DNA from 4 places in the Lysinibacillus sp. NPDC098008 genome. Region 1 is predicted to be linked to each of the others. Evidence: riboswitches for the same ligand, from Rfam matches in the RefSeq annotation. Region 1 holds a riboswitch; each other region holds the start of a gene.
The links. A riboswitch is a leader RNA that binds a small molecule or an ion and turns the genes downstream of it on or off. The one in region 1 is predicted to bind S-adenosylmethionine.
Positions count from the first base shown of each region.

Region 2: it holds a riboswitch for S-adenosylmethionine, as region 1 does, so the genes downstream of both, ACIQVU_RS09765 (O-acetylhomoserine aminocarboxypropyltransferase/cysteine synthase family protein) here and metK (methionine adenosyltransferase) in region 1, are expected to answer to the same signal.
Region 3: it holds a riboswitch for S-adenosylmethionine, as region 1 does, so the genes downstream of both, ACIQVU_RS13705 (methionine ABC transporter ATP-binding protein) here and metK (methionine adenosyltransferase) in region 1, are expected to answer to the same signal.
Region 4: it holds a riboswitch for S-adenosylmethionine, as region 1 does, so the genes downstream of both, metA (homoserine O-acetyltransferase MetA) here and metK (methionine adenosyltransferase) in region 1, are expected to answer to the same signal.

Region 1 is NZ_JBIWBA010000004.1:184,154-192,019, reverse strand. Features, by position in the region: gene pckA (phosphoenolpyruvate carboxykinase (ATP)) at 1-1,466, opposite strand, end outside; SAM riboswitch class I at 1,896-2,014, shown strand; gene metK (methionine adenosyltransferase) at 2,296-3,495, shown strand; gene ACIQVU_RS06720 (gamma carbonic anhydrase) at 3,827-4,339, opposite strand; gene ACIQVU_RS06715 (alpha/beta hydrolase) at 4,474-5,280, shown strand; gene ACIQVU_RS06710 (alanine/glycine:cation symporter family protein) at 5,421-6,959, shown strand; gene mnmM (tRNA 5-(aminomethyl)-2-thiouridylate-methyltransferase MnmM) at 7,040-7,630, opposite strand; gene mnmL (tRNA modification radical SAM protein MnmL/YtqA) at 7,627-7,866, opposite strand, start outside.
Region 2 is NZ_JBIWBA010000008.1:81,714-89,579, reverse strand. Features, by position in the region: gene ACIQVU_RS09775 (DASS family sodium-coupled anion symporter) at 1-558, opposite strand, end outside; gene ACIQVU_RS09770 (glycerol-3-phosphate acyltransferase) at 938-1,570, opposite strand; SAM riboswitch class I at 1,727-1,840, shown strand; gene ACIQVU_RS09765 (O-acetylhomoserine aminocarboxypropyltransferase/cysteine synthase family protein) at 1,957-3,258, shown strand; gene ACIQVU_RS09760 (hypothetical protein) at 3,560-3,946, shown strand; gene ACIQVU_RS09755 (homoserine dehydrogenase) at 4,384-5,370, shown strand; gene ACIQVU_RS09750 (MerR family transcriptional regulator) at 5,431-5,661, opposite strand; gene ACIQVU_RS09745 (response regulator transcription factor) at 6,025-6,717, shown strand; gene ACIQVU_RS09740 (hypothetical protein) at 6,695-6,850, shown strand; gene ACIQVU_RS09735 (sensor histidine kinase) at 6,866-7,866, shown strand, end outside.
Region 3 is NZ_JBIWBA010000016.1:31,240-39,105, reverse strand. Features, by position in the region: gene ACIQVU_RS13715 (MetQ/NlpA family ABC transporter substrate-binding protein) at 1-398, opposite strand, end outside; gene ACIQVU_RS13710 (methionine ABC transporter permease) at 460-1,128, opposite strand; gene ACIQVU_RS13705 (methionine ABC transporter ATP-binding protein) at 1,118-2,146, opposite strand; SAM riboswitch class I at 2,233-2,336, opposite strand; gene ACIQVU_RS13700 (thioredoxin family protein) at 2,393-2,704, opposite strand; gene ACIQVU_RS13695 (toprim domain-containing protein) at 2,722-3,063, opposite strand; gene gcvH (glycine cleavage system protein GcvH) at 3,156-3,536, opposite strand; gene ACIQVU_RS13685 (arsenate reductase family protein) at 3,617-3,973, opposite strand; gene ACIQVU_RS13680 (acyl-CoA dehydrogenase family protein) at 4,156-5,940, opposite strand; gene ACIQVU_RS13675 (acetyl-CoA C-acetyltransferase) at 6,050-7,222, opposite strand; gene ACIQVU_RS13670 (3-hydroxyacyl-CoA dehydrogenase/enoyl-CoA hydratase family protein) at 7,272-7,866, opposite strand, start outside.
Region 4 is NZ_JBIWBA010000001.1:72,292-80,157, forward strand. Features, by position in the region: gene ACIQVU_RS00360 (HesB/YadR/YfhF family protein) at 1-250, shown strand, start outside; gene ACIQVU_RS00365 (spore germination protein) at 362-1,888, shown strand; gene ACIQVU_RS00370 (Ger(x)C family spore germination protein) at 1,892-3,079, shown strand; gene ACIQVU_RS00375 (hypothetical protein) at 3,095-3,328, shown strand; gene ACIQVU_RS00380 (GerAB/ArcD/ProY family transporter) at 3,349-4,458, shown strand; gene metA (homoserine O-acetyltransferase MetA) at 4,491-5,426, opposite strand; SAM riboswitch class I at 5,525-5,634, opposite strand; gene ACIQVU_RS00390 (nucleotide excision repair endonuclease) at 5,837-6,208, shown strand; gene ACIQVU_RS00395 (TrmB family transcriptional regulator) at 6,272-7,054, opposite strand; gene ACIQVU_RS00400 (TSUP family transporter) at 7,159-7,866, shown strand, end outside.

The sequences.
Region 1 (7,866 bases):
CAAGCTTCACGTGGATTTAATACGTTTGATGGAACACCTTCAATAGCTGTTGGGATATGTAAACCAAACACAGCATCTTGCGTTGTTTCAACATCTACTAATTTACCATCAATGGCAGCACGTACCATTGCACGTGTATAAGAAAGTTTCATACGGCTACCAGTGCCATATTCGCCACCAGTCCAGCCTGTGTTTACAAGGTATACTTGTGCACCGTGCTTATCAATTTTTTCTCCTAACATTTCAGCATACACAGTTGCTGGAAGTGGAAGGAATGGTGAACCGAAGCAAGTAGAAAATACTGGTTCTGGCTCTGTTACACCACGCTCTGTACCTGCAAGCTTTGATGTGAAGCCGCTTAAGAAGTGGTACATTGCTTGTTCTTTTGTTAATTTACTGATTGGTGGTAAAACACCAAATGCATCTGCTGTTAAGAAAATAATTGTTTTTGGATGACCTGCAACAGATGGGTCAACAATATTATCAATGTATTGGATTGGATAAGCTACACGTGTATTTTCTGTTAATGAACCATCATCGTAGTCACAAATACGTGTTTCTGGATCAACAACTACATTTTCTAACACTGAGCCGAAACGAATGGCATTGTAGATTTCTGGTTCTTTTTCAGCAGAAAGATTGATTGTTTTCGCATAGCAACCACCTTCAATGTTGAAGACACCATTATCAGACCAGCCATGCTCATCGTCACCGATTAATTTGCGTTCTGGATCAGCAGATAATGTTGTTTTACCAGTACCAGATAGACCGAAGAATAATGCTACATCACCAGCTTCTCCAACATTCGCTGAGCAATGCATAGAAAGGATGCCTTGTTGTGGTAATAAGTAGTTCATAATACCGAAAATAGATTTTTTCATCTCACCAGCATATTCAGTACCACCAATTAAAATCACTTTCTTTTCAAGTGATACGATAATAAATGTTTCTGAAGCTGTACCATCAACGGCAGGGTCTGCTTTAAAGTTAGGAGCTGAGATAACAGTGAACTCTGCAACATGAGAAGCTAATTCTTCTTCAGTTGGACGGATAAATAATTGATGAGCGAAAAGATTGTGCCAAGCATATTCATTAATAACTTGAATACTTAATTGTGAATCTTTGTCAGCACCTGCGAAGCCTTTGAATACAAATAATTCGTCACGTTCTTTTAAATATTTTATAACTTTAATATATAAGTTATCGAACACTTCAGAAGAAATCGGTTGATTGACTTTTCCCCAGTCAATTTGATCTTTTATGCTTTCTTCTTCTACTGTATATTTATCTTTAGGTGAACGACCAGTGTATTTGCCAGTTTCTGCACGAACTGCGCCATCTACTGTTAATACTGCTTCACCACGAGCTGTAGCTTTTTCTGCTAACTGTGGTACTGAAAGTTGAACTTGAACATTTCCGCCGTTTAATAATTCCTTCAGTTCGTTTGTAATTTCTACTGAATTCATCGATTAAATACCATCCTTTTTTATAATATTCCCTTGATTCTGAGGGATTTTTTCTTAATTTCAAAAATAGTATAACACAATTACTTAAATAATCTATACTAATTAAGAAATTATTTTCGAGTTTTTATTATTTTTCAACAAACTGACAAAAAATAACGTTTTTCGAGTAGAATCCCTTCAATCCTACTACAAATGCGCTTGAAAATAGCGTCACACATATGTTACCACAACAAGCATGGGATGTTGTAGGGATGAATTTGCTTTTATTTACATCATCATCCATGTATAAAAGGTTTTACAATAATAATATTCTTGTTGTACTGTATTTTTTGAAGTGCTATTGCGTCAAAAATGTGAAACAATCGTCAAGGATTAGAAAATATTTGACAATAGTCAACCTTTTCAGTAACATGGGTTATTGAACGGATACTCTTATCCCGAGCTGGTGGAGGGTCAGGCCCTGTGAAACCCGGCAACCTGCATGAAACATTTCACGACATGCGTTGGTGCCAACCTGATGCAAGGGACATTCCCTTGAACGATAAGAGTGAAAGGTTACGAAGTCATTAGTCCTTTCCTCATGTAAAACAACGTGAGAAAAGGATTTTTTTTATTGTTAAAAATCAATGTAAAGAGCAATGTACATAGTTCTTTCCTTATTATAATGACGGATCTTTCAAAATCCTCGTGTTAAAAGCAGTAGCTGTTTTCGATAAAAACAACACAACAACGGCTTGGAGTTCGATCCTTAAGAGCGGGCTTGACATGGGTAATGAGTACCGTATTCATACACAACTACTTTTCGTAAGAGTAATAGGAGGAAAACCAAATGACAAACCGTCGACTGTTTACATCAGAAAGTGTGACAGAGGGGCATCCCGATAAAATTTGCGACCAAATCTCGGATGCTATTTTAGATGCCATTTTGACAGAAGACCCAAATGCACGTGTAGCATGTGAAACAACCGTTACAACAGGCTTAGTATTAGTAGCAGGAGAAATTACAACCTCTACGTATGTTGATATTAAAGGTATTGTTCGTGATACTGTAGCGGAAATTGGCTATACACGTGGTAAATATGGCTTTGATGCTGAAAATTTAGCGGTGCTTGTAGCAATTGGTGAACAATCACCTGATATTGCACAAGGTGTTGACCAAGCTTTAGAGGCACGTGAAGGCTCGATGACAGATGCCGATATTGAAGCAATCGGAGCAGGTGACCAAGGCTTAATGTTTGGTTATGCATGTAATGAAACACCCGAGCTAATGCCATTACCAATTAGCCTAGCTCATAAATTAGCACGCCGTTTAACAGCAGTGCGTAAATCAGGTGAGCTTGCTTATTTACGTCCTGATGGTAAAACACAAGTAACAGTAGAGTACGATGAGCATAATATACCTGTACGAGTTGATACAATTGTTATTTCAACACAGCATGATGAAGAGGTAACATTAGAGCAAATTCAAGCAGATTTAAAAGAATTTGTGATTGCACCAGTTGTACCAAGTGAATTATTAGATGCGAACACAAAATATTTCATCAACCCAACTGGTCGTTTCGTGATTGGTGGACCTAAGGGAGATGCTGGCTTAACAGGACGTAAAATCATCGTAGATACATACGGTGGCTATGCACGTCATGGTGGTGGTGCATTCTCTGGGAAAGATGCAACAAAGGTAGATCGTTCAGCAGCCTATGCAGCTCGCTATGTAGCAAAAAATATTGTAGCAGCAGGATTAGCAGAGCGTGCTGAAGTACAGCTTGCTTATGCAATTGGTGTTGCTCAGCCTGTTTCTATTGCTGTCGATACATTTGGTACAGGAAAGGTGAAGGAAAGCGATATTGTTGAATGGGTGCGTGAGCTATTTGATCTACGTCCAGCAGGTATTATTAAAATGCTTGACCTTCGTCGTCCAATTTACAAACAAACTGCAGCATATGGTCACTTTGGCCGTACAGATTTAGATGTACCATGGGAGCAAACAGACAAAGCAGATGCATTACGAGAAAAAGCACGTTTATCTTAATTTGATCAATACTTTTGAATCGAACGTGCAGCAGCAAATATAGCAGAATTCTATCATGATCAATACCTGTGCTTCCGCTTTTTAGTAGAAGTTTAAACAAAGATAAAAGCTTTCGTGCTATCAAGGATTCCTCGCACAAGCTCTTCTTGTTAAACTATTGAGCTAAAGCGATAAAGTGATTTAAATATTATAATGATATACTATGTGATAGAAAAGCTGGGATAGCTGAAAGAAGCGCAAGAAATCAATGTAACCATTGATTTCTCGCGCTTTTTAAGGATTAAACTCACTGTATCCCAGCTTTTAATAGCTGAGCTATTTTTTTAATAGTCTATTTTTGAAGCGATTTATAATACTGGCCTTTTTCGGCATATTCGCGTACGATGCGTTCCATATCTTCTTTATCCTCAGCATTTAATTCGCGTACAACTTTTGCTGGACGACCTAATGCTAAGCTATTTGGGGGAATGACTTTACCAGGAGGTACTAGGCTTCCAGCTCCGATAAATGCACCCTCTCCAATCTCTGCCCCATCTAATATAATAGAGCCCATGCCAATCAAGGCATTTTTTCGAATTGTACAGCTATGTAAAGTCACTTGATGACCTACTGTTACCTCGTCCTCAATAATTAATGGATACTTTGGACTTTGGTGCAGACAGCATAGGTCTTGAATGCTTACACGTTTGCCAATAATGGTAGGAGATACATCGCCTCGAATAACTGTATTAAACCAAATAGTTGTTTCAGCACCAATGGTTACATCACCAGTAACTGTTGCGTAATCAGCAATAAAAACAGATGGATCAATCTTTGGCATTTTATCTTTAAATGGATAAATCATGAAAATCGCCTCTTTTCTTTCTATGATGTAGTATTATCGTATCAAATACGCATCTTTATGAAAATATAAAATTAAAATGTGCTATGGATGTCGATATAATCATTGTGTAATTATTTTTTAGGAGGACTATGTGAATGTGGAAATGGGAAGCTGATGGACAAGCAAAGGCTGTGATTGCTATTCTTCATGGTGCTTATGAAAATCACCGATGGTATGCATGGCTTATAGAGAAACTAAGAATGGAAGGCTTCCACATAGTCATGGGAGATTTGCCTAATCATGGGGTAAATACAGGATTTGGTCGTGTCCATGATGAAGAGTTTAAATTGTACAATAAGTATACAAGAAATTTGATTGAGAATGCTTTTTCATATAATTTACCGACCTTTTTAATTGGGCATGGACTTGGAGCAACATTAATTCTTCATACAATGCATAAAAAGCAGTATGAATGTGCAGGTATTATTTTAACATCGCCTTGGCTGCAATTAAAATTACTACCGGGAAAGCTAACAAATACTTTAACAAGCTTAAGTACCTTAACAGGTAATATAAAGGTAACACATCCAATTACATTTGAAAAATTAACGCGCAGTGTTGAAGGAAGAGAGGAAATGAAGGATGATCGACCATTTGTATCTGTTGTATCGGTGAAATGGTATCGTGAGCTACAGCAAATGATGCGGAATTTAGTGTTTATGCCAAAGGGTGAGTTCCCAAATATGCCTATTCTAATGATGACGGGAGAAAGGGATGTCATTACGGAAACGCGACAAACGCGCAATTGGCTTCATCAACAAGAGTTTTCAGAGTTTCAGTTTAAAGAATGGGAAAATTGTTATCATAATTTATTTCATGAAGTAGAGCGCGATGAAATTTTTATGTATATTCGTGATTTTCTTAACAACGGACTTCGAAGAATTGGCTATATTATTGAGTAATTTTCAAATCTCCATTTATTACTATACTTATTATTACTATACTTACTTAAATATTGTTACTCGAGAATAATATTGCAATTTTCAGAAAAGTGTAATACTATAATAATTCAAAACAATATTATTTGAATTGGGGGAGTAGTATGGAAGTTGTTGTTGAGAAATTGAATGGTATTTTATGGGGACCTTGGTTTATTTACGGTATCTTATTGATCGGACTTTTTTTCTCTGTTATCACCAAGTTCCTACAAGTTAGACATATTAAAGATATGTTCGTTTTAATGTTTAGAGGAGAGAAATCAGACAAAGGGATTTCATCCTTTCAGGCGATGTCTATTGCTTTATCAGGTCGTGTAGGTACGGGTAATATTGCTGGTACGGCAACAGCCATTGGAATGGGTGGACCCGGCGCTGTTTTTTGGATGTGGGCGATTGCGTTTATTGGCGCAGCAACGGCTTACGTAGAATCAACCTTAGCACAGATTTATAAGGAAGAAAAAGAAACTGAATATCGCGGTGGACCAGCCTTTTATCTTGAAAAGGGGACAGGTCAAAAATGGTTTGGGGTTTTATTTGCGGTTGTAGCAGTTATCGCGATGTTAATCTTAATGCCTGGTGTACAGTCAAACGCCATTTCAGTAGCAGTGGAAAATGCTTTTGGTTTAGCGCCTTGGATTACAGGTGTTATTATTGTTGTGTTATTAGGTGCTATTATTATTGGTGGAGTTAAATCAATTGCAAACGCTGCACAAATCATCGTACCATTTATGGCTGCTGCCTACATACTTATGGCAATTGTTATTATTGTAATGAATATTTCAGAAATTCCAGCAGTTATTGGATTAATTTTCTCGAGTGCATTTGGTGCACAAGAAATCTTTGGGGGGATTATTGGTTCTGCTATTGCATGGGGTGTAAAACGTGGTATTTATTCAAATGAAGCAGGTCAAGGTACAGGGGCTCACCCTGCGGCGGCTGCGGAAGTATCGCACCCTGCAAAACAGGGGATTGTACAAGCGGCTTCTGTCTATATTGATACATTATTAGTTTGTTCAGCTACAGCATTTATGATTTTATTTACAGGGATGTACAATGTCCATGATGAAAAAGCAGATGCAATTGTCGTGGAGCATGATGCAAAAGAATATGAAATTTACCCAACTATTTTCACAGGTGAGTTTGGTAAAGATGAGTATTCAGGAGATGCACAAATTTCCTTTGCACAAACGATTAAAGAGGGTGCAGCTTATACACAATACGCTGTAGATGATGCACTACCAGGATTCGGTGGTCCATTCGTAGCAGTGGCATTATTCTTCTTTGCCTTTACAACCATTATGGCTTATTACTATATTGCAGAAACAAATGTTGCTTACTTATTGACAGGCTCTGCTGAAAAAATAGGTATTTGGCTTGCAAAGATTGCTATTTTAGTAGCAGCTTTCTATGGTACAATCCGTACATCCGATTTAGCATGGGCTATGGGGGATGTAGGTCTTGGCTTAATGGTTTGGACGAATGTTATCGGGATTTTAATTGTCATGAAGCCAGCGATTATTGCTTTAAAAGATTATGAGAAACAGAAAAAAGAAGGGAAAGACCCTGTCTTTGATCCTCGTAAACTAGGCATTAAAGGCGCAGATTTCTGGGTTCAATATAGTGAAAAACGTAAAAATAAATAGTTAATCTACAAAGCTATCTATTAGTTTACAATGCTAATAGATAGCTTTTTTATAGCATTTACTAAAATAAAAGCCTGAAATCATTGAGCGATTTCAGGCATAGGATAATCTTTCATTTTTTCTAAAGCAATGACAAATGGTGGGTCATTTTGCTGATTCAGAAACTCATATTTTAAAACATGAATATATTTTTGTGGAAGCTGGCGAACATAGTCTATCACCATATCTCGTTCCTCTTTACCACCAGGATGCCCATGATAAATGACAAGTACAATTAAGCCCCCAACCTTTAAGAGCTTGAGTAAATCTTGCAGTGCTTGAATAGTTGTTGTTGGCTTTGTAATAATATGATGATTGCTACCAGGCAAGTAGCCAAGGTTAAAAATAGCAGCAGCTATAGGCTTATGAACAAAATTGGCGACTTCCTCATGCCCTTTATTGAGTACAAGCGCACGGTGCTCTAACCCGTGGTCTAAAAGGCGATGAAGTGTTGTATCAACTGCCTCCTTTTGAATATCGAAGGCATAAACTTGTCCATGATCTCCGACAAGCTGTGCTAAAAACAGTGTATCATGTCCATTGCCAGCAGTGGCATCTACAACTGTATCACCCTCCTGTACACTATCTATTAATAGCTGCTGTGCATATTGTAAAACACGTTGTAATTTCATTTCACAACCTCAGCTTTGTAAAATTTTCCTTGAAAACTACCACGGCGTTCCAGCTCGGCATCAATGCCATTTAATACTTCCCACTTATTAACGCTCCACATCGGTCCAATCATCAAATCAATCGGTCCATCTCCTGTAATACGGTGAATCACCATATCAGGCGGCAGGATTTCTAATTGATCAGCTACAAGCTTTGTATAAACATCCTGATCTAAAAATTCTAGCATGCCTTTTTC
Region 2 (7,866 bases), on a different contig from region 1:
ATCACGTGGTAAACCAAATGCTGCGACCATTCCGAGTAAAATAGGAACAACGGCACCAGCACGCGCTGTAGCAGAAGGGACAAAGAATGCAAGGGCTATTGATACTAGAATAGCGCCAAATACAATAGCTTTCGTTTTTGTTCCTACAAGTGAAAGAATCCAGAGAGCGAGTCGCTTATGCAAGTTGGTAAGCTGCATTGCTGCTGCTAAAAAAAGAGCTGCTGCTACTAGAGCGACTGCGGAATTACTAAAGCCACTTAATGCAAGCTTTAGAGCACCTGCTGTACCTAATTCTGTTGTAGGGTCATTAACTGTTGGCGCAAGCCCAAGTAACACAGTAACAAGTGCAATAATCATCGCTGAGCTAACAGGATATGATACAGCTTCTGTTACCCAAAGAATAACTGCGAAGGCTAGGATGGCTAGAGAGCGCTGTCCTGCTACAGGTAGCTCACCATTATTCGGCAAAAATGTAATAATAATTAGTAGGGCAAAGGCTAGCGCAATCCAGAGAGGCTTTAAATTACGTTTTGTAGCTTCTTGTTTCAGTGCTGACATATTTTCTCATCCTTTCTACACTATTATTCATAACATCGGTTAGGACAATATTTTATTAAGATAGAAAACTGTCCATTTTATTATAGAATAATCAGTATGTAAAATAATTACTTTTTAGAGCATTAAGCAGATAATAAAGAGAAAATATACGGTCATACAAAAGACAAAATAACTATGTAAGTAATTCAATGCCAGTGTATAGGGTATATTATAATTCCGATAAATATTTTTGTGGAAAAATGCTGAGCATGCTTTTATGATTACGCAGCACATTGTTAGTGAAGACAGGAGGCTGAAATTGCCAATGCCTCCATTGTTAATATTGTACCCGTTTCAAATAAATGCAATCGTAATAGTTTGTTAAATTTCTATAATAATACTATTTCTTTTTCTTAAATGCTGAGGTGACTTTAGGCTCTGTGCCTTTCACTAATCGTTTAATATTTTCAATATGTAAAATCATAGCGATGACAAAAAGCAATAGTGCGATAACAGTTGGGCCGATTCCGGGAATCCATAAATATGTGGCTGTACAAAAGACAAGATAAAACTCAAGTACACCAACAATTAAATAGTTTGTAGCAAACGATAAAATAACAAAAAGTATAAGTGCAAATAAACCAATTTTCCAATTCACAGCAAGCAAAATACCAATAATAGAGGCAGTCCCTTTACCGCCATTAAAGCCCATATAAAACGGGAAGTTATGACCTAAAATAACACCTGCAGCTATCAGGTATGTCAGCAGCCATATTTGCTCTTCTGTCAAAAATGTAGCATCCCCAAAATATAGGTGTGCACCAATAATGGCAATAACTCCTTTGCCAATATCAATGAGAGCGACTAAAACACCGTATTTCCAGCCAAGAGAAAGTGTGGCATTGGAGGCTCCAGCATTGCCATGACCAGCTTTTTTTAGGTCAACCCCCGATAAAATTTGCGCCACCTTCGAACCATGAATGCAGCCAATAAGATAGCCGACAATAAGAACAGTAATCACGGCTTTTACCATAAAAATACTCCTTTCGAATTGATTTCTAAAAATAATGTATGTGTTCATATTACGAAAAAAAGCAAACAGAAGTTTCGGAAAAAATAAAATTTATAGGTTGACAGAAAAAAACTCTATGTTTATACTGTGTAACAACGATGGAAATTGAATCACATACTCTTATCAAGAGCGGCGGAGGGACAGGCCCTATGATGCCCAGCAACCAGTGAGTGACGAACTTACTACGGTGCTAATTCCTGCAGATTCATGCTTGAATCTGGCAGATAAGGGGAGGAAAACTTGCAACTGCAACCCTCTTCTTAGCTGAAGAGGGTTTTTTGTTTTCTACAGAAAATCCTCCTCATCTCCGGTACCATCGTAAAAAAATAACCATTTGGAGGTATACAATGACAGATTTTAAACCAGAAACATTATTGTTACATGGTGGTCAAGAGCCAGACCCTGTGACAGGCACCCGTACAGTTCCTATCTATCGTTCAACAGCTTTTGTTTTTAAAGACACTGCTCATGCGCAACGTCTTTTTGCCTTAGAGGAAGCGGGGAATATTTACACACGTATTACAAACCCTACTGTAGATGTTTTTGAAAAGCGTGTAGCTTTATTGGAGGGTGGGACAGCGGCAGTAGCACTTTCATCTGGTGCAGCAGCGATTGCCTTCTCCATTTTAAACCTAGCAGGAGCTGGTGATGAAATAGTAGCAGCTAGTTCTTTATATGGTGGTACTTATAATTTATTCGCAAATACATTACCAAACTACGGTATTAAAACAATTTTTGTAGATGAAACAAACCCAGAAAATTTCCATGCAGCGATTACTGATAAAACGAAGGCTGTTTTTGCTGAAGTCTATGGTAATCCAAGCTTAAAGGTTTTAGATATTGAAGCGGTTGCTAAAATTGCTCATGACAACAGCTTGCCATTAATTATAGATAGCACATTTGCTTCTCCTTATGGCTCTACACCAATTGACTTTGGGGCAGATATTGTTGTTCATTCAGCAACAAAATGGATTGGTGGTCATGGTACAACTTTAGGTGGTGTTGTAGTAGATGCTGGTAAGTTTGACTGGACGAGTGGACGGTTCCCTGGCTTTACGGAGCCTGATGCTTCCTATCATGGACTACGTTATGGCATTGATACAGCATCCACTGCTTTTGCTACAAAGCTACGTGTACAATTGTTACGCGACTTTGGTCCAACATTGAGCCCTGACGCTGCTTTTAATTTCCTACAAGGTTTAGAAACGCTTCATTTGCGTATACCTAAACATAATGAAAATGCATTGGCAGTGGCTGAATATTTACAAAACCACCCATCTGTGGAATATGTAAATTACAATGGTCTTGAGGATTTCCCTACACATCATTTGGCGAAGAAATATTTAAGAAATGGCTTCGGTTCAGTGCTTACCTTTGGCATTAAAGGTGGACGTGAAGCAGGAAGAAAGCTTATTGATAGTGTAAAGCTATTCTCACATGTAGCGAATGTAGGAGATGCTAAATCGTTAATTATACACCCAGCATCCACGACACATCAGCAATTATCAGCAGAGGAATTGGTCCAAGCTGGCGTAGCCGAATCGCTCATTCGCTTATCTATCGGCTTAGAGGCAGTGGAAGATATTATTGCTGATTTAGAACAGGCAATTGCACAAGCAACATCAGCTGAGCAAACAATAGAAGCTTAAGCTAGAGAAGATAAAGAGCAATGTTGTAGCGTTTACGTATTTTCTCATTTGAAGTGCCTCATTTGGTAATGCGTAAAACGTTGCTGCATCAGCTATTTACCTCATTTGGTAAATTGTCAGAACTTTCTCGAAAATAAAACCTAGTATTTTTATTTGTATTATTGACTTAAATAAAACCATGCTATATACTAGGAAATAATATAAATGAGCGACACTAACTTTTTAAAGGGTAAACAGTTAAAAGTGCTGTCTAACCAGCAGCTATTTCTCTCTAAAAACTGATGATAAAGGAGTGGTTTAAATGGGTAATATTTATAGTGCACAAAATATTGCATCTTATTTTATTTATGAACTAAACGAAGGTTATATATTTGTAAACAATAAGGCCATGCAACACTTACTTGCATCAGTTGAAGAAAAATGGCAACAAGCTTTTGGTCATACAGCATTTTATGAACAAATTTGTGCACAAGAAGAAGGCTATAGCGTAAAGGAAGTTTATGAAGCTTATCAAAGTTATGGTATAAGTCATATCCCACTTCCTGCAACAGAGTATTATTTAAAATATGGTACATTCCAATTAGTTGAACGTACATATGCTGTGCCGAATTTTACAGAGAAGGAAGTCAGCCTTGTTCAACAGGTTTTAACACAATATCGCTATCAATTGCTTTCAAAAGCAGGCTAAAACTCCCCTTATATCTTTAAGCTCATTCTCTGCTGCTACAGGGAATGAGCTTTTTTAATAGGGGTCTTGTTAACACTATATTTGCGTATACTATACAATAGAAGAAAACATTTATTTGTTGTAAGTAAATAGTCAAGATTTGTTCAAATGTTATTCATATACTGTAAACACGTATAGTAAAGGGATTGAAAACGATTTCTTATGCACGTCTAGAAGAAACAAATGTCCATCCTAGAAAGATTTTTCTTGTGTGAACTATATATATGCGTTACAATTTTCTTTAAGTTAAATTTTGAATTATTTGAATTTGTAGAGTTTCTAAAATAATGGAGCTTGTACCAATATAAACAATAATTATAAGCTTTCGGTGTATATAACCTAAAAGCTAACAATAATTTTAGGAAACTGCGGAATGTAAGTTGGAGGGAATAACAGGAATGGCAACTATAAAGGCAGCGATTTTAGGATTTGGAACGGTAGGTCAAGGGATTTACCATATATTAAAAGAAAAGCGAGAAGAGCTTAAAAATAAATTAGGCATTGAATTAGAAGTAGCAAAAATTTTAGTAACAGATGCAAGTCGTGAACGTGTACCAGGGACAGCACATCTAATGACAACAAATATGGATGATGTCTTAGCTGAACCAGGTATGCAGGTTGTATTTGAAGCAATTGTTAATGAAGAGCCTGCGTATAGCTACTTAAAGCGTGCGGTTGAGCATAAATGCCATGTTATTACAGCCAACAAAGTGATGTTTGCCAAGCGAGGCTTAGAATTGCAGGCACTTGCAAAGGAAAATGGTGTTTTTGTAGGCTTTGAAGCAACTACTGCAGGTGGCGTGCCTGTTATTAAAACAATGAAAAATATTTTACTTGTCAATGATGTAAGCCGTATACAAGGAATTTTAAATGGTACATGTAACTATATTTTAACAAAGATGCGTGCACAAGGCTGTACATTTGAGGAAGCATTAAAAGAGGCACAAAGCTTAGGCTACGCGGAGGCAGACCCATATAACGATGTTTCAGGGCAGGATGCTTTTAAAAAGCTAATGATTTTAAGTGCACTGGCATTTGGGGAGCAACCTGATTGGGCAGATGTAGAGGTCATTGGTATTGATAATATTTCATCGACACAAGTCCGTGAAGCATATGAGAAGGGGATGCGCTATCGCCATGTAGCAGAGGTTGAAAAGCTGGACAATGGTAAAATTGTAGCGAAGGTAGGTCCGCAATTAGTTGATAAGGAACATCCATTATATCCAGTCGATGATGTCAATAATGCGGTTGCCTTAGACACGAATTATATCGGTACACTTACATTAATTGGCCCTGGTGCTGGCATGTATCCGACTGCTAGTGTTATGGTAGAGGATTATGCTGAAATAATTGGGAAAAGAGCTGGATTTGTTGTAACAATTTAAACTCTTTACGATAAATGGTTAGAAGCCTGCCATTCAAGCAATTGAATAGCAGGCTTTTTATTAATCTTCATCTTTTACATCAATATCCTCTGGAATAGGGGTAGAGCGCCAAATTTCAATTTCCTCTTTAATACGCTCCAATTGCTCAAAATAAGTGCTGAACTGGTCACTATTGATAAGTATTTGCTCCCCATCATAAACAGAGCGGATACGTCCCTCATATACTAAACGTATAATTTGCTCCTCAGGCATACCAAGATCAAGAGCCGTTTCTGCAACTGTTTTATACATATACTTCGCTCCTTTTACTATTTTCATTATACTGCTCATTAAAGAGAAAGCATACTAAAGTAAAAATGGTAATTGTTTGATTTTGGATAAATCTGTATTATTAATAATAACATGGTTCAACACTAAAAGATGTAATTCACACTTTTATTACTAATAGTAGTTGGCTAGTAGAAAGGAAATCAACTCAGTGCTATGATAAGGAGCCAACAATATAGAGGTCAAGACAGATAAAATTTAATTTTTATTAGCACTATTTTATAGTAGAAAAAGCCTCAGTAAAACCTTAAGAAATTCTTCATTTTTATCGTAACTGGTTTTTAAGATTTGAACAGTACACTAATATTTGAGAGTGAGGTGTATATCATGACGAAATTAACAGTTCTTGTTACAGATGACGATCAAGATATTCGTGATGGTATTGAAATCTATTTAAAAAATGAAGGTTATAATGTTATCAAGGCAGCAGATGGCGTAGAGGCGTTGGAAAAACTAAAAAATAATGAAATACATTTAATCATTTTAGATATTATGATGCCGAATATGGATGGCATTACAGCAACTTTTAAAATTAGAGAAGAACGTAATATTCCAATTATTATGCTTAGCGCAAAGGCGGAGGATGGCGATAAAATACACGGTTTATCTGTAGGAGCAGATGATTATGTGACAAAGCCATTCCATCCGTTAGAACTATTGGCACGCGTAAAATCGCAGCTACGACGCTATGTTCAACTAGGAACCTATAATGAAGGTGCAGCAAAGGTAGAAATTGATGGACTTATGCTTGATGAGGATGCAAAAGAGGTCATCTTAGAGGGAGAGCCTGTTCGACTTACGCCAATCGAATATAAAATTACAGAACTATTAATGAAAAATGCAGGGCGTGTTTTTTCGATTCGCGAAATTTATGAACGTGTTTGGAATGAGGAAGCCTACAATGCAGAAAATATTGTAGCTGTGCATATTCGAAAAATACGTGAAAAAATTGAAGCAGACCCGAAAAATCCGCGCTATTTAAAGGTGGTATGGGGTGTTGGATATAAAATGGAAAAATAAGCTGGAGAAGTATATATCAATTACAGGATTTATAGCAGGTGTTATTGGACTTATTTACTTTGGTGTGTATGCTTATCAAATCGTTAATGCTCGCTCCTCAGAGGTTTTACAATTGTTTGAAAGAATTTTTTAGGGGAGTGTTAGAGCTATGATAAAAAAATGGAAATCCCTTCTTGTGCTTATATGTTTAATTTGGACAACCTTTGGAATAGGAACTTTTATGCTTGCAGGTCATCAATATATTGGCAACTCCTATTTTGATTCGGAAAACTTCTATGGTGAGAGCGATGATTTTTTTACGAATTTAGGACCAATCATTTTAAATGCACCAAAAGCGAGTGACTTAAAAAATAAATTAGATGTTACACAAACGGAAATAGATGAGCATCGTAATTATTATGGTACGCTAGGAGAGCAAATTAATAGTATTAGGGCACAATATGAGCAGCCCATTCAGGAAGCTATCAATGCAAATGCACCCGAACTGCAAAAAAAATTAGAGGCTGAACGAGATGCTAAAGTGAAAGATATTACAACAAACTTTGAAGATGATGAACATGTTCGGAAGAAAGTGCTTGCTGCAAAGGAAGTGCTTGTTGATAAATATATAAAAGCTATACAAGAAGAGGCAAAAAATTTTAATAAGACCTATCACTTTTGGTCTTATGAATTAACAAATATAGAAACGGGTAAAACGTATCGCTTTGGGGATGTTTCAGAAAACAGTGTGTATAAAGTCGAATATACACATCAAAACCCATTACAAGCAAATAATATTAGCCCGAAACTAGAAGATATTTTTGACCGTACAGAAACATATGTGGATACAGAAACTCTTTATGAGGCAACTGAATATACAGGTACGGTGACAATTCCGAAAAAAGCAATCGCACAGTCAACAAATATGATGTGGGATGGCTATAAACAATTTCAGCAAAACCAATATATTTTTTACTTTATTTGGCTGACAAGTATTGCAACAGCTATTTTTGCTTGGATGGGCCGTAAGGATGTACTATATGTAGCGAAAAACTTGCAGAAAAAAGAAACATTAACAAAGTTTAAAATAGATATACAGCTTATTGCCCTAGTAATCACAGGTTTTGTCTATTTTTTTGCCTTCCAAATTGTTTATGAATCGATTGAATA
Region 3 (7,866 bases), on a different contig from region 1:
GATTTATATTTTTTAGAGTAAATACCGATTGGCTCAATATGAACACCACCAGCATTTACAAAATCATAGCCATTATCTTTAATTTGCAACTCAAGGTAAGGAATATGTTGGAAGTAGTTTGCATCCAGCTCTTTTGATTCTAAATCTTGGTTTGGCAGTACATAATCTGTATACGTTTCAACTTCAAGATCAATACCTTGCTCAGCTAAAATCGGTTTTGCTTTTTCTAAAATGACAGCGTGTGGTGTATTAGAAGCACCTACTTTTAATGTTACATTTTCTTTACTATCTGTTTCCCCATCAGATGCTGAATTGGCATCCTCCTTTTTATCAGCACCACAAGCTGCTAAAGCTAGTACAAGTATTGATAAAAATAATCCTGCTAATAACTTCTTCATGTATAACACTCCCTTTTATTTTGTATAAAGTATGTTAGCGGTAAAAAACCGGAATAACCTGTTAACGTTTATCAATTTTTTCGGTAATCAAATCACCAATCCATTGAATAATAAATACAACCACTAATATCAAAATAGTTGCCATTAATGTCACATCTGTACGATTACGTTGGAAGCCGTCTAAGAAAGCTAAGTTACCAAGACCCCCCGCACCGATAATTCCTGCCATTGCTGTATAACCAACAAGCGCCACAGCCGTTACAGTAATACCTGAGATTAATGCTGGTAACGATTCAGGAATTAGTACCTTCCAAATAATTGTCGATGTCTTTGCACCCATTGAGCGAGCAGCTTCTATTACACCTTTATCAATTTCACGTAAAGCTATTAAAACCATGCGGGCATAAAATGGTGCTGCGCCAATAATTAATGCAGGCAATGCGGCATTGGCGCCACGAATTGTACCAAGTAAAAACTTTGTAAATGGAATTAATAAAATAATTAACACAATAAATGGAATAGAGCGGAAAATATTCACAAGTGAACCTGTTAAAAAGTTCACAATCTTATTAGCCCATAGCTGATTAGGACTTGTTAAAAAGAGCACAATTCCAATCACTAACCCTAAAACAAATGTCACAACAGTAGAGATGGCTGTCATATATAGTGTTTCATATGTAGCCTCCCACATATTTTCCCAGTCTACGTTCGGAAAGAGATTAGTTAGCATTTACAATCACCTCCGTTTGTACTTCGACTGTATTTAAGTAATCAAGTGCTGCTGCTACATTTGCCTCCGAGCCATCGATTTGTACAATTAATGTACCGTATGCTCCATTTTTTGTTTGCGAAATATTACCATGAACAATACTAACTTCCACATCAAATTGTTTAACTAGATGCGAAATAACAGGCTGCTCTGTTTTTTCACCTACAAAAATCAGTTTAACAAGTTGTCCAGTTGGATAATTGGCTTTGATTTGTGCTACTGTTTCCTGTGTTTCCTTTGTATCTGTAATTTGCGCTACAAATTTTTTCGTAATAGCTGCTTGCGGTGATTGGAAAACTTGTAATACCTCGCCACGCTCTACAATTTCGCCCGCTTCCATTACAGCCACACGATGACAAATTTTACGAATTACATGCATCTCATGGGTGATGAGCACAATGGTTAAACCTAGGCGTTCATTGATATCCACAAGCAAATCTAGAATTGCATCTGTCGTTTCAGGATCAAGCGCAGATGTTGCCTCATCACATAATAGCACCTCTGGATTATTGGCTAGTGCACGCGCTATGCCAACACGTTGCTTCTGTCCACCAGAAAGCTGTGATGGGTAAGCTTTATCACGCCCTTCCAATCCTACAAGTGCAATTAATTCTTTGACACGTGCCTCACGTTGCGCCTTTGGAACACCTGCAATCTCTAATGGAAAAGCAATATTTTCTGCAACGGTTCTAGACCATAGCAAATTAAAATGCTGGAAAATCATACTTACCTTTTGTCGAGCAGCTCGAAGCTTTTGCCCTTTAATGGATGAGAACTCTTGATCGTTCACTATAACCGTTCCTGATGTCGGTTTCTCTAGTCCATTTAATAAACGAATCATCGTACTTTTACCAGCACCACTATAGCCGATAATGCCAAAAATTTCACCTTTATCGATAGAGAGGTCTACGTTTTTGACTGCCGTTAATTCGCCATTTGCTGTTTTATATTTTTTTGTAATATTATGAAGCTGGATCATCGCCAATACTCCTCTTTTCTCATATAGAAAACCCCTTCACTCACAGACAAGCAGAAGGGGTTAGCGTATTTATACGTTTAACCGTTCTCTCATCTTTCAAAGAAGAATCTTTGAGTGATTTGGCACCTTTTCACACTGTGATGGTTGCCGGGCTTCATAGGGCACTTCCCTCCGCCACTCTTTATAAGAGTTCGATATATTTAATGTTTTCGTAATCTATGTGTTACTTTACCATGCCAGCAAAGTTCAGTCAATTGCTTTTTTTAATAATTCATATAAAAATGGTACGGATTGAAATGCATAGATCTTATTTGTCACTTTTCCGTCATCACAGACAAGCAAACAAGGAACACTTTCAATTTGATGCTCACTTGCAATATGCTCTAAAAAATTAATATTCGCTTTACCTAACTGCAGCTGTGGTAGTAATTGTTCAACAATTGTCATCATTTTCGATGCCACTGCACATGTTCCACACATTGGTGTATATAAATAAAATGCAGCTTGCTCTCCCGACTGTATAGCCGCTTCCCACTGCTCTGTTGACCATTCTTTCATTATTCACGCAACCTTACTTACAAAATATACTCATTATGGATGGAGAAATGTGCACGCAATAAAATCATCGCCAACACTTTTCTAGGTGTCGTTTCCACTTCCTTATAGGTTGGCATTGTACGCAAATGCTCAGCCTCTGGATAATGTCTGTCCATTAATGCACGTAGCTTATCACCTGAAGTATCTGCATCGAAAAATGTAAAAAGCTCGCAGCCCTCATACGGATCAAGCAACTCCTCTAATTGATGTACACCAATTGTGCCATTTGTACATAGTATTGTAACATTCTCATTTAAAATAGGCTCAATCTGAAGCTTATCTGAGCGTCCTTCTACTATCAAGCATTTTCCCTCGAACATTACGCCACCTCCAGTTTAGACATCCCCACTTATAAATTATTATATAATAAAAAACGCCGGTAGTTGCCGACGTTTTTTGATTATAGCTTGTCTTATTCTGCAATCATTTCTTCGTATTGCTCTGCTGTCATAAGTTTGTCAACTTCTGATGCATCAGCAGGCTCTACAACGATCATCCATGCTTTTTCATATGGTGATTCATTTACGAATTCTGGGCTATCTTCTAAATCTGCATTCACTTCAACAACAGTGCCTGAGATTGGCGCATATAATTCAGAAACTGTTTTTACTGATTCTACGCTACCGAATGGGTCATCTGTTTTGATTTCATCGCCAACTTGTGGAAGCTCAACAAATACGATATCTCCTAGCTCAGATTGTGCAAAGTGTGTAATACCAATACGTACTTTACCGTCTTCTACTTTTACCCATTCATGCTCTTCAGAATATCGTAAATCTTTAGGTGTGCTCATGCCAAAACCCCTCCATAAATATGTAATCGATTCACTTTCAGTGTGCCATATTTCTCCTATAAAAACAAGGAGAAATGCGGTTATTTCCAAGCTTGTTCAAAATCTGATTCTTTAAACCCTAAAGTAACGTTTTTTCCATCTGTTACAATTGGACGTTTGATTAACATGCCATCAGAAGCAAGCAATTCAAGCTGCTCCTCCTCTGTCATCTCAGCAAGCTTATCCTTTAATCCTAGCTCGCGATATTTCATGCCAGATGTATTGAAAAACTTCTTTAAAGGCAGTCCACTCGCCTGCCAAAATGCCTTGATCTCATCTTTTGTTGGCGTTTGCTCTACAATATGCACCTCTTGATAGGAAATATCATGATCATTTAACCACTTTTGTGCCTTTTTACATGTTGTACATTTTGGATAATGAATAAATTGAATCGTCATTAAAATGCTCCTCTACTGTTTTTTTATAGTATACCATCATAACTAGTTGGCTGGGCAGCTATCCGTCACCTTTACCATTCTATCCATCTATTTAGAGCTTCTATCCACCTTACCACCCTTCGCCCATAAAAAAACCTAGCTCTCCAGAAGAAATAGGAGCTAGGTTTCGCATCATCATATCATTAAACAATATATTTTTCTGCTTCAATTAATTTCACAGAAGCTTCGCGTTTTTTGGCAATTAAGTTGTATGGATTATTGCGTGTTAGCTTGCGCAATGCTGATAATGTCATACGTGCTACATCGCCATCTGCTGAAGCAAGAATTGTATCTTTTGCTTCTTTTTCGATTTCTGCGAATGCCTCCTGACAGAAAATTTGCGTATATAGCAATTTTTGATGTGCTTTTTCAGCACCATCACGAGCAATTGCCTTTTCTGTACGTAACACTGCAGATTCCATCGCAAATAATTGGTTGGCGATATTCGCAATATTCACCAAAACCTCTTGCTCTTGATCAAGCTTTGCACCAAAGCGTTGCGCTGCTAAGCCTGCTGCTAATACAGCAATTTTCTTCGCATTTTTCACTAAATATTTTTCTTGTGCTAGTGGCTCTGTGCCGATATCTTCTGGCATTAACATTAACAGCTCCTGCTGTAAGTTTTGCGCCACTTGTAATAATGGCAGCTCGCCTTTTAGTGCCTTTTTCATAAATGTGCCAGGTACAATCATACGGTTAATTTCATTTGTACCTTCGAAAATACGATTAATGCGAGAATCACGGTAAATACGCTCTACTTCATATTCAGCCATAAAGCCATAGCCACCATGTAGCTGTACCGCTTCATCCGCAATATAGTCTAAAGTTTCAGAACCAAATACTTTTGCAATGGAGCATTCAATCGCATACTCAGCAACAGCTCCTGCAATTACCTTCCCTTGCTTTTGCTCCTCAGGGCTTAGCTGGCTTAAACGATCCTCAAATAAACCTACTGTACGATAGTTTAATGATTCAGATGCATATAAATGAGAAGCCATTGTTGATAGTTTCTCTTTTGTTAAATTAAAGTCAGAAAGCTTTGTTTTAAATTGTTGACGTTGGTTGGTATATTGAATCGCAAGCTCTAATGCACGCTTAGAGCCACCAATTGTCCCAACACCTAGTTTATAACGACCAATATTTAAAATATTGAACGCAATAACATGACCACGACCAATTTCGCCTAATAGGTTTTCAACAGGTACCTCCGCATCTTCTAGCACTAATGTACGTGTAGATGAAGATTTAATCCCCATTTTCTTTTCTTCTGGTCCTACTGAAACGCCATTATAGCTTCGCTCTACGATAAATGCCGAGAATTTGTCGCCATCAATTTTCGCATAGACAACAAACACATCTGCAAAGCCTGCATTTGTAATCCATTGCTTTTCACCGTTTAAAATATAATGTGTGCCTGCATCATTGAGCTTCGCAGTCGTTTTTGCACCTAACGCATCTGAACCTGAACCTGGCTCTGTTAATGCATAGGCAGCAATTAATTCACCTGAAGCAAGCTTAGGTAAGTATTTTTGCTTTTGATCTTCATTACCGAATAATACGATTGGTAATGACCCAATCCCAACGTGTGCACCGTGTGTAATAGAGAAACCGCCTGCTACAGACATTTTTTCTGCAATTAAAGCAGAGGAAACTTTGTCTAAGCCAAGCCCTTCGTATTCTTCAGGTACATCTGCTCCAAGTAAGCCTAGCTCCCCCGCGCTTTTTAGCAGTCGTACGGAGTGCTCGAATTCATGATGCTCTAAATTTTCAACGACTGGTAATACTTCGTTTGCTACATATTCTTCTGTTGTTTTTGCAATCATTTTATGCTCATCTGTGAAATCCTCAGGTGTGAATACACGATCTAATTCCACATCTTCAATAAGAAACCCGCCGCCTTTAATGAAATCCGTTGTTTTTTCTGTCATGTTATATTCCTCCCAATATATCTAATGTAGTCCCCTATTTATAGAAAAGCCTGAGGCACAATGTTCGGAGGCAACCGGAAACAGTGCACCCCAAGCTGATCTAGCAAAATTATAAAATTTCAAATACGCCAGCAGCGCCCATACCGCCACCGATACACATTGTTACAACGCCATATTTCTTCCCTTGACGCTTCAATTCATGGATCAGCTTTAATGTTAAAATCGCCCCCGTTGCGCCTAGCGGATGACCTAATGCAATCGCTCCACCATTCACATTAACCTTCTCTTGGTCGATGCCTAAATGGCGTACCACCTGTAATGATTGTGAGGCAAATGCTTCATTAATTTCCCATAAATCAATATCTTCTATTGATAGTCCTGCAATTTCTAATGCCTTCGGTACTGCCACAATTGGACCGATACCCATTACCTCAGGCGGCACACCACCTACTGCAAATCCTAGGAATTTTGCCATTGGTGTCAAACCTTGTTTTTCCGCTTCTTCACGATCCATTACTAGTACAGCTGCTGCTCCATCAGATGTTTGAGAGGCATTACCAGCTGTTACAGAGCCTTTCACATGGAAGGCTGGACGTAGCTTTGCTAAGCCCTCTACAGATGTTCCTGGACGCACACCCTCATCCATACTAAATGTAAATTTTTTCACTTGCGGTTTATTATTCTCATCTACGTAATACTGTTCCACGTCGATTGGCACAATTTCATCATTGAATTTACCTTCTTTAATTGCCTTTTCAGCAAGCTCGTGTGAGCGAACAGCAAAAGCATCTTGGTCTTCACGACTAACATTATACTGACGAGCTACTTCCTCCGCTGTATGCCCCATGCCCATATAGTATTGTGGAGCTGTTTCCGCTAACGTTGGATTTAAACGTGGTGTATTTCCCACCATCGGGACCATGCTCATCGACTCTACGCCGCCAGCAAGAATTGCCTTTGAATGACCTAGCATAATTCGCTCTGCTGCATAGGCAATTGCCTGTAAGCCTGATGAGCAAAATCTATTAATCGTTAAAGCAGGCGTTGTATCTGGTAATCCTGCAAGTGCACCAATACTGCGTGCTACATTCATCCCTTGCTCTGCTTCTGGCATCGCACAGCCTAAAATTAAATCATCAACCGGTCCTTCATAGCCCGCTCTTTTCAATGTTTCTTTGACTACGACAGCACCAAAATCATCTGGTCTTACTGTTGCTAAAGAACCTTTTTTTGCTTTTCCAATTGGAGTTCGTGCTCCTGCTACAATAACGGCTTCACGCATCGTATTAATCCCCCTTTGTTTCATGTGCAAGAATTGTCTATTCCGTCTATTAGTTACGAAGTGGTTTACCTTTTAACAGCATGTGCTGCATTCGTTGCTGAGAAAGCGGGTCTGCTACTAGGCTTAAGAATGCCTCACGCTCTAGATTTAATAAATACTGTTCATCCACTAATGTGCCGTATGGAACCTTACCACCCGCAATTACATAGGCTAGTTTTTTAGCAATTTTTAAATCATGCTCGCTAATAAAGCCTGACTCAAACAGACCTTGCGCACCAATCAGTAATGTACCGTAGCCTGATGCACCAACCACTGGCACTTTTGTTGGTACAGGTGGTTGATAGCCTGCCTCATAAAGCGCTAATGCCGCTTGCTTTGCATCATATAATTGATGATCTGGATTCACAGAAATACCATCCGCAAAATTTAAGAAGTTATTTTCACGTGCTTCCTCACCAGAAGTTGAAACCTTTGCCATTGCAATTGTTTCAAATACTTTATTAGCAATATGCTGATAGTCTACCTCCACCCCATTTGGTAAACCTTTTAAGAACTTTTCATAAAGCGCCTTGTTGCCGCCACCGCCGGGAATTAAACCAACGCCTACTTCTACTAAGCCCATATACGTTTCCATCGTTGCCTGA
Region 4 (7,866 bases), on a different contig from region 1:
ACAGGAGATGGAAGTGGAGCCTGGCGATACGATTCGCTTTTATGCTCGCTATGGTGGCTCTAGCCCATTTCATGAAGGCTTTTCACTTGGGATGACACGTGAAGAACCGATTGCCATTGGTGTGCAAACCGTGGTTGATGATGTAACCTATTACATCGAAGAAAAAGATTTATGGTTCTTTAACGAGCATAGTTTATATGTAGATGTTGATACAAGTAACGATGAATTACAATACGACTATCGTACATAAAGCAGTATATCGCTAAGATATATTGCTTTTTTTAATGTCTACTATCGTTTATCTCCCGCTAAAATTGTCTATTCTATAAATAATGACTGTCCTAGTTGAGGAGGAACACGCATGACGATCTCTCACAATACCGATACCTCCCCATTATATACATCACTATCTAAAAATCTGCAAACAATTAAGCATGCACTCGGTCATAGTAATGACCTTATGATACGTGAAATAATCATTGATAGCGTAGATCACTACACCCTTGCTGTTATTTCGATTGATGGCTTAGCTGATAAAATGATGATTGCAGATGATACTATTGATAAATTAACAGCCCATATCGAAGAAGAACAGCAGATTGATATAGCCACAATTCAGCAATATATTGGGAATGCCTATTTAACAGTTGGTGATATTGCAAATATCGAGCATTTTACAACATTGTATCGAGCGATTTTCAATGGTGAAACTGTCATTCTTTTGGACGGCTTTGCAGCAGGCATTGCTACCAACACGAAAAATGTGAAAGATCGCGCTGTTACAGAGCCATCCACCGAATCTGTTATTCGCGGACCAAAAGAAGCCTTTACAGAAACATTACGGACCAATACAGCATTAATTCGCCGAAAAATTAAAAGCCCTAACCTTTGGATAAAATCTCGTGTTATTGGTGATGTGACACAAACCAATATAGCTATCATGTATATCAATGGCATTGCTAATGACAAAATTGTCGCTGAAGTATTAGCACGTTTAGACCGTATTCAGACAGATAGCATTTTAGAGAGCGGCTATATTGAGGATTATATACAAGATGAGAAAAAATCGATTTTTCCTACTGTCTACAACTCTGAGCGTCCCGACGTTATTGCAGCTGAACTGCTTGAAGGCAAAGTAGCGATATTGGTCGATGGTACACCCTTTGTATTAGTTGTACCTGCATTATTCACATCCTTTCTACAATCAGCAGAGGATTACTATCAGCACTGGTTTATTAGCACGCTCATTCGTATATTACGATTTTTTGGTATTAGCTTAGCCTTAGTTGCCCCTTCACTTTATGTAGCTATTACAACCTTTCACCAAGAAATGCTGCCAACACCCATGCTGATTAGTATCGCCTCCCAACGAGAGGGTGTGCCCTTTCCAGCCGTCGTGGAAGCATTAATTATGGAGGTTGCCTTTGAAATATTACGTGAGGCAGGACTTCGTATGCCAAGGACCATTGGACCTGCTGTATCCATTGTTGGTACGCTTGTTATTGGGCAGGCAGCGGTTGATGCAGGCGTTGTATCAGCAGTAATGGTGATTATTGTAGCCTTAACAGCCATTTGTAGCTTTTTATTTCCAGCATATGGCTTATCGAATACCATTCGTGTGCTACGCTTCCCTTTAATGATTGTGGCAGCCATGTTTGGCTTATTCGGTGTTATGTTTGGCATTATGCTGATCATTCTTCATTTATGTAGCATTCGTACATTTGGCGTGCCTTATTTAAGCCCATTTGCACCGTTTATCACAAAGGATCAAAAAGATGCATTTCTATTGTTCCCACGCAGTCGATTGCTGACACGACCTCGCTTGATTAATCAAAAAAACATCGTTAGAGGACGTTCCTATATCACTCGTAAAGGACGAAAGGAATAAGTAATGACAAAAATAAAAAAAATTGGCTTACTATGCATCCTGACCTTGCTATTAGGTGGATGCTGGAGTAAACATGAATTAAATGAATTAGCGATTGCTATAGCACTTGGTATTGATAAGGTCGGAGATGACTATGAAATCACCGTGCAAATTGTTGACCCTAGTGAAATTTCCGTGCGTCAAGTTTCTGCGCAACGCTCCCCTGTCGTTACATACCATACAAAGGAAAAAAGCATCTTTGAGGCATTGCGAAAAATGACAACACTTGCAGCAAGAAAGCCCTATTTTTCGCACCTGCAAGTCGTTGTGCTAGGAGAAGACCTTGCCAAAGAGGGCATTCAGGAACCGCTCGATTTTATTGCGCGCGATCATGAGTTTCGCAATGATTTCAATGTGATTATGTCTTATGAGGCGACAGCAAAGGAAGTATTAAATGTCCTGACCCCCATTGAAAAAGTACCTGCTAATAAAATTGTCAATTCTCTTCGAACCTCTGAACATGCCTGGGGCTCAATCATGACAATTACTATTGATGAATTAGTCAATACCCTGAATAACAAAGAGAAGGGCACTGTTTTGGCAGCTATTGAAATTCAAGGTGATAAGAAGCTAGGCATGGACCAAACAAATGTACAACGAATCCAAACACCCGTATTATTGCGTTATGCAGGCTTAGCCGTTTTAGAGGAGGGGCGATTTGTAGGCTTGCTGTCAGAGGAAGAAAGCCGAAGCATTGGCTTTTTAAAAGATAGCATTCATAGCACGGCTGAAATCATTGCCTGCCCTGAACAGGGATCATTATCAACAGAAATTATACAATCTGATACGAAGGTAAAGGGATCTTTTGAGCGGGGACAGCCTAAAATAGCTGTGCAAATTCATATTATTCAAAATGTGGCAGAGGTGAAATGTACCATCAATCTTACAGAAGATACAACCATTCAGACCATTAATCAAATAACCGCACAAGATATTCAACAACAAATTGAGCAAGCATTAGCAACTATTCAACAATACTATCAGGTCGATATTGTAGGATTTAGCAATGTTCTACACCGAGCTGATGCAAAGCAATGGAAAAAAATCAAATCCGATTGGGCTACTATTTTCCCAACATTGCAGGTTGATGTAAAGGTCGATGTGCAAACCCAAGGATCGGGCACTATCCAAAATTCAATAACCAACAAGTGAAAGGAGACAGGATAGATGATTTTGGCAAGCGTCGTTTTAATAATTTCTATCATAATTGCCTGCCAATGGATACCCAAGCTAAAGCAGCAGCAAGCACTAAACACCATGATCGTATTTTCCCTTCTTTTACTCATTGGCACTGTTTTAAATATGGGTATTTTCCTAAAAATCAAAATACCTAGCCCATTCGACGGTATTACTTTTATCCTTTCACCCCTTAAAGAATATATTGTTTCATTCACCAAATAAATAGTTGGAGGCATCATAAGATGGAAAAAGAAATCATTAGCACAAGACAATTTACCATTATTACCATACTCTACTCCATCGGGACAGCTATTTTAATTATACCTGGTAGCATTGCTAATGCTGCCAAGCAGGATGCATGGATTGCTGCGATTATTGGTGTCATAATCAGTTTACTAAATGTAAAATTATTTATGACATTAGCCAAGCAAACACCTACACTAACGTTTGTTGAGGCAAATAAGAAAATTTTAGGACGCTTTTTTGGCACAATGACAGCGCTATGCTTTGTCATCGTGACCATTCTTTCAGCAGGCGAATTATTATATTTTATTGGGATTTTTATGCAAACGGAAATCATGCCCGAAACACCTATGATGGCTTTTGCCCTGCTGTTTAGCATTATTATTATGTATGCAGCTTACTTAGGTATTGAAACATTTGTACGTTCGGCAGAAATTCTCTTTCCACTGTTTCTCTTTATTTTTATTTTTTTCGTGATTTGTATTACACCACAGATTACATTGGACAATATACAGCCCGTGCTGGAGGCGTCGAAGACATCCATGCTGTATAGTATTATGCGCTTTTTAAGTATCTTTTCCTTTCCATCAGTGCTGCTATTGATGCTCTATCCCCTGACAGTCAATGTCCAACATTCTGTGCAGAAGGGCTTTTATATTGGTACAATAATTGGTGGCATTGTATTAACAACAATGGTTACACTGTCCATACTTGTCTTAGGGCCAGATAGTACAACCGCTCGAACCTTCCCTAGCTATGCACTTGCCCAAAGAATATCCATTGGTTATTTTTTAGAACGTATTGAGGTATTGATGGCTGTTATGTGGATTATCTCCCTTTATATTCGCTCATTTATGTACTTCTATACAAGTGTTGTCGGGCTTGCGCAAGTGTTGAACATTAAGGATCATCGACCACTCATTTTGCCAATGGGCCTGATAGTCATTGGTCTATCGCAAATTCTTCATCCAAGTATTGTTCATTCCAATAACTACAATAATGAAATTTGGCCCATTTTATCATTTATTGTAATGATTTTACTACCTATTGTAATGCTTATTGTCGCTGTCATACGCAAGTCGAAGTTACAAAAAAAAGAAGAAGTCTAATTTCTGCGTGGAAATTAGACTTTTTAAATGGCTTAAATATGGAATTCAATTTCATCCACAAAGTCCCATTCGTACGGTGTTTCTTGGTAAACATAGTAGTTCAGCCAGTTTGAAAACAATAAATGCGTATGAGCACGCCATGTATTAATCGGTGCTTGTGCTGGGTCATCATTTGGGAAATAGTTGACAGGCACTGCCGTATCAAGCCCCTTCGCTATATCGCGATGATATTCATCCGCCAATGTTGTCGCATCGTACTCTAAATGACCTGTAATCATAATATTTTTATTATCCTTCGATTGGACGATAAAGACACCTGCCTCCTCCGAATAGGATAACAAGCGTAAATCAGGATGATTGCGTACCTCGTCAATGGATACAGAAGTATGGCGTGAATGCGGTGCTGTAAATAAATCGCTAAAGCCACGCACTAAATCAACCGTTAAATCAGTAATAACATGGGAATAAACCCCCGAGCATTTAGCAGGAAGCTCAAATTTCCCAATACCATAATGATGATAGAGTGCCGCCTGTGCCCCCCAACAAATATGAAGAACAGATGTAACATTCGTTTTGGACCAATCCATAATGTCCTTTATTTCTTGCCAATAGTTTACATCCTCAAATTCCATTTTCTCGACTGGCGCTCCTGTAATAATCATGCCATCATAACGGCGATGGCGAATTTGTGAGAACGTTGTGTAAAATAGCTGTAAATGTGATTTACTCACATTTTTCGATTTATGTGTAGCTGTATTTAAAAAGGTAATATTAACCTGTAGCGGCGTATTCCCTAGTAAACGTAATAATTGTAGCTCTGTTTTTTCCTTTTCAGGCATTAAATTTAAAATTAATATACTTAACGGACGAATTTGCTGTGTTCGTGCGCGGTCCTCTTCCATCACGAAGATTTTTTCCTCACGTAAATGTTCTCCAGCTGGTAAGTTTTTCGGAATATTAATTGGCATCTTGCATTCCCCTCTCTCTTTTCAGTAAAGCCTGCTTCAAATTAAAAAATCCCCCTCATTCCATACGAGATAGAATGAGAAGGATTTTTTCACGTCCACTCTTATCTCTCAAAGGAGTACCTTTGCTGGAATTAGCACCTTTCTAACAAATTGTTAGAGGTTGCTGAAGCGTCATCGGGCCAAATCCCTCAGCTTCTCTTGATAAGATTTATTTAACTATATCGAATTGTAGCATGAACTAGTAGGAATAGCAATAATTCATAGAATATTTTGTGATTCATTTGTATGTTCCCTATTTTATTGCCCCATACTAGGCTGTGTATATCACTTTTTCTAGATGAAATTTTATGGTAAGCATACCGTAATTATGTTATCATATAGCTTTAGGGATAGAGAGGAACGTGAAAAACTTGATTAAAATTGAATTTCCAAAACCAGATGTAGTCATTCGTCAGCGTGAGCAAGATGTAAAGCCTGGTGATGTGCCGATTACACCTTACCATGGATTTATTGACTTCCATAAAATCACACGCGAAAAAGGCGGCATTTTCTTATTTTATAATGAAAAAAATGAGCTATTATTTGTCGGGAAAGCTCGCAAAATTCGCCAACGTATTAAAAAGCACTTTGAAGACAATGTATCGCCAATGAAAAATCATCGTGATGAAATTTTTAAAATTGAAGTATATGAAATAGAAGACCCAATGGAACGTGAAATTTACGAAACATATGCCATCAATGTCTTCCGCTCCAAATACAATGTAGACAAAGTATTTTACTAAGAAAAGGTGAAATCTCTTGCAATAAGGGATTTCACTTTTTTTCTTGGCTTATATGCTAGAGCTTTAGTTGAGGAAAAAGGCTTGTCGCTCTTTAGTAATCCATTCCTCCAATGCTTGGTCATCGCGCTTGATTAAGCGATTGACCAGCACATCATGCCAAATATAATCCTCCAGCAAATAAATATGCACAGGGTCCGTTGTAATAAAGGCAATTTCCTGATTGGATGGTACATGCCCATAAATCATTTGCTGTCCATCCACTGACATAATAAACCAATGCGGTGTAGATGTTTTTTTTGTATAGCGTGTCATGCGATGCTGATCCAATGTAGCAATCGGGTTTTCCACATAGAAGGTAATGCCATGGATAGGCACACGCTGTGCTGCCTCTTGAATCGCTTCATCTAACGCCTCATACATATCCTCCCACATTGATAATAGCACCTTCTGCTTAGCATTTTGGAGCAGCGATTGACAATAGTTGATAATCGCCTCCTTGCCCTTTAACATAACGACTTTATGCTCCGCTTCCTGCTCTTTTGCTTCTAGCCTAGCTAACTTTGTACCAATGGATGTAAAATTAGCCTGCCAACGCTGCTGCATTTGCTGTAAAAAAACTGCGACAGGCAGTGCAGCATATATCGTTTGCTCGGCTGTTTCCTCCTTAAGCACAATCCCCTTGTCAACAAGGCTTGTTAAAATATCATAAATTCTAGCACGGGGTATTCCTGAATTTTTACTAACCTGATAGGCATTTACATGGCTATGCTGGACAAGGGCTGTATAAGCCTTTGCTTCATATTCGGTAAAGCCTAGCTCCTTTAATTGGACGATTAATTCCTCCATCAAATCCCTCCATTGCCTTTATTATAAACGAAAAAATGAAGGGTTTACAGCATTCATCAAATTAGTTACTATTCTAGTAGTAACTAATTTAGTGGGGTGTCAGCATGTTTTTCGATATAGATATACATATTCTTCTTTTATTAATTGCCTTTGGTTTTTTAGCAGCCTTTATTGATTCTGTTGTAGGTGGCGGTGGCTTAATTTCATTACCCGCTTTACTATTTGCTGGACTAAATCCAGCCGCTGCTGTTGCAACAAATAAGCTTGCAGGCTCGATGGGTTCACTTACCTCCACTATTTCCTTTTATCGTTCTGGGCAGCTTGAGATTCGCCCTGTTCTTAAATATTTTCCGCTCGCCTTTATTGGCTCATTGTTCGGCGCGTGGACCGTGCATTTAATCAACCCAGCACTCTTAAAGCCATTAATGCTTGTCATGCTGGCAGCGGTGGCAGTTTACACAATCTTTAAAAAGGATTGGGGCGCTGTGGCAGCCGTGAAAACTCTTTCGCGCACGCATTTACTGCTATTTATGGCTTTATTATTTAGCATTGGCTTTTATGATGGATTTCTTGGTCCTGGAACAGGCTCTTTTTTAATTTTTAGCTTTTTACTTGTAGGCTTTGATTTTTTAAAGGCTGCGGGCAATGCAAAGTTTTTAAATTTAGCAAGCAATGTAGCAGGTCTTTGTATGTTTGCCTACTTAGGGCAAATTCATTATGTCTATGGTCTTGTCATGGGGATTGCACAAATTGCGGGGGCTGTGGTTGGTTCACGCCTAGCGATTCAAAAAGGAAGCGGCTTTGTTCGTATA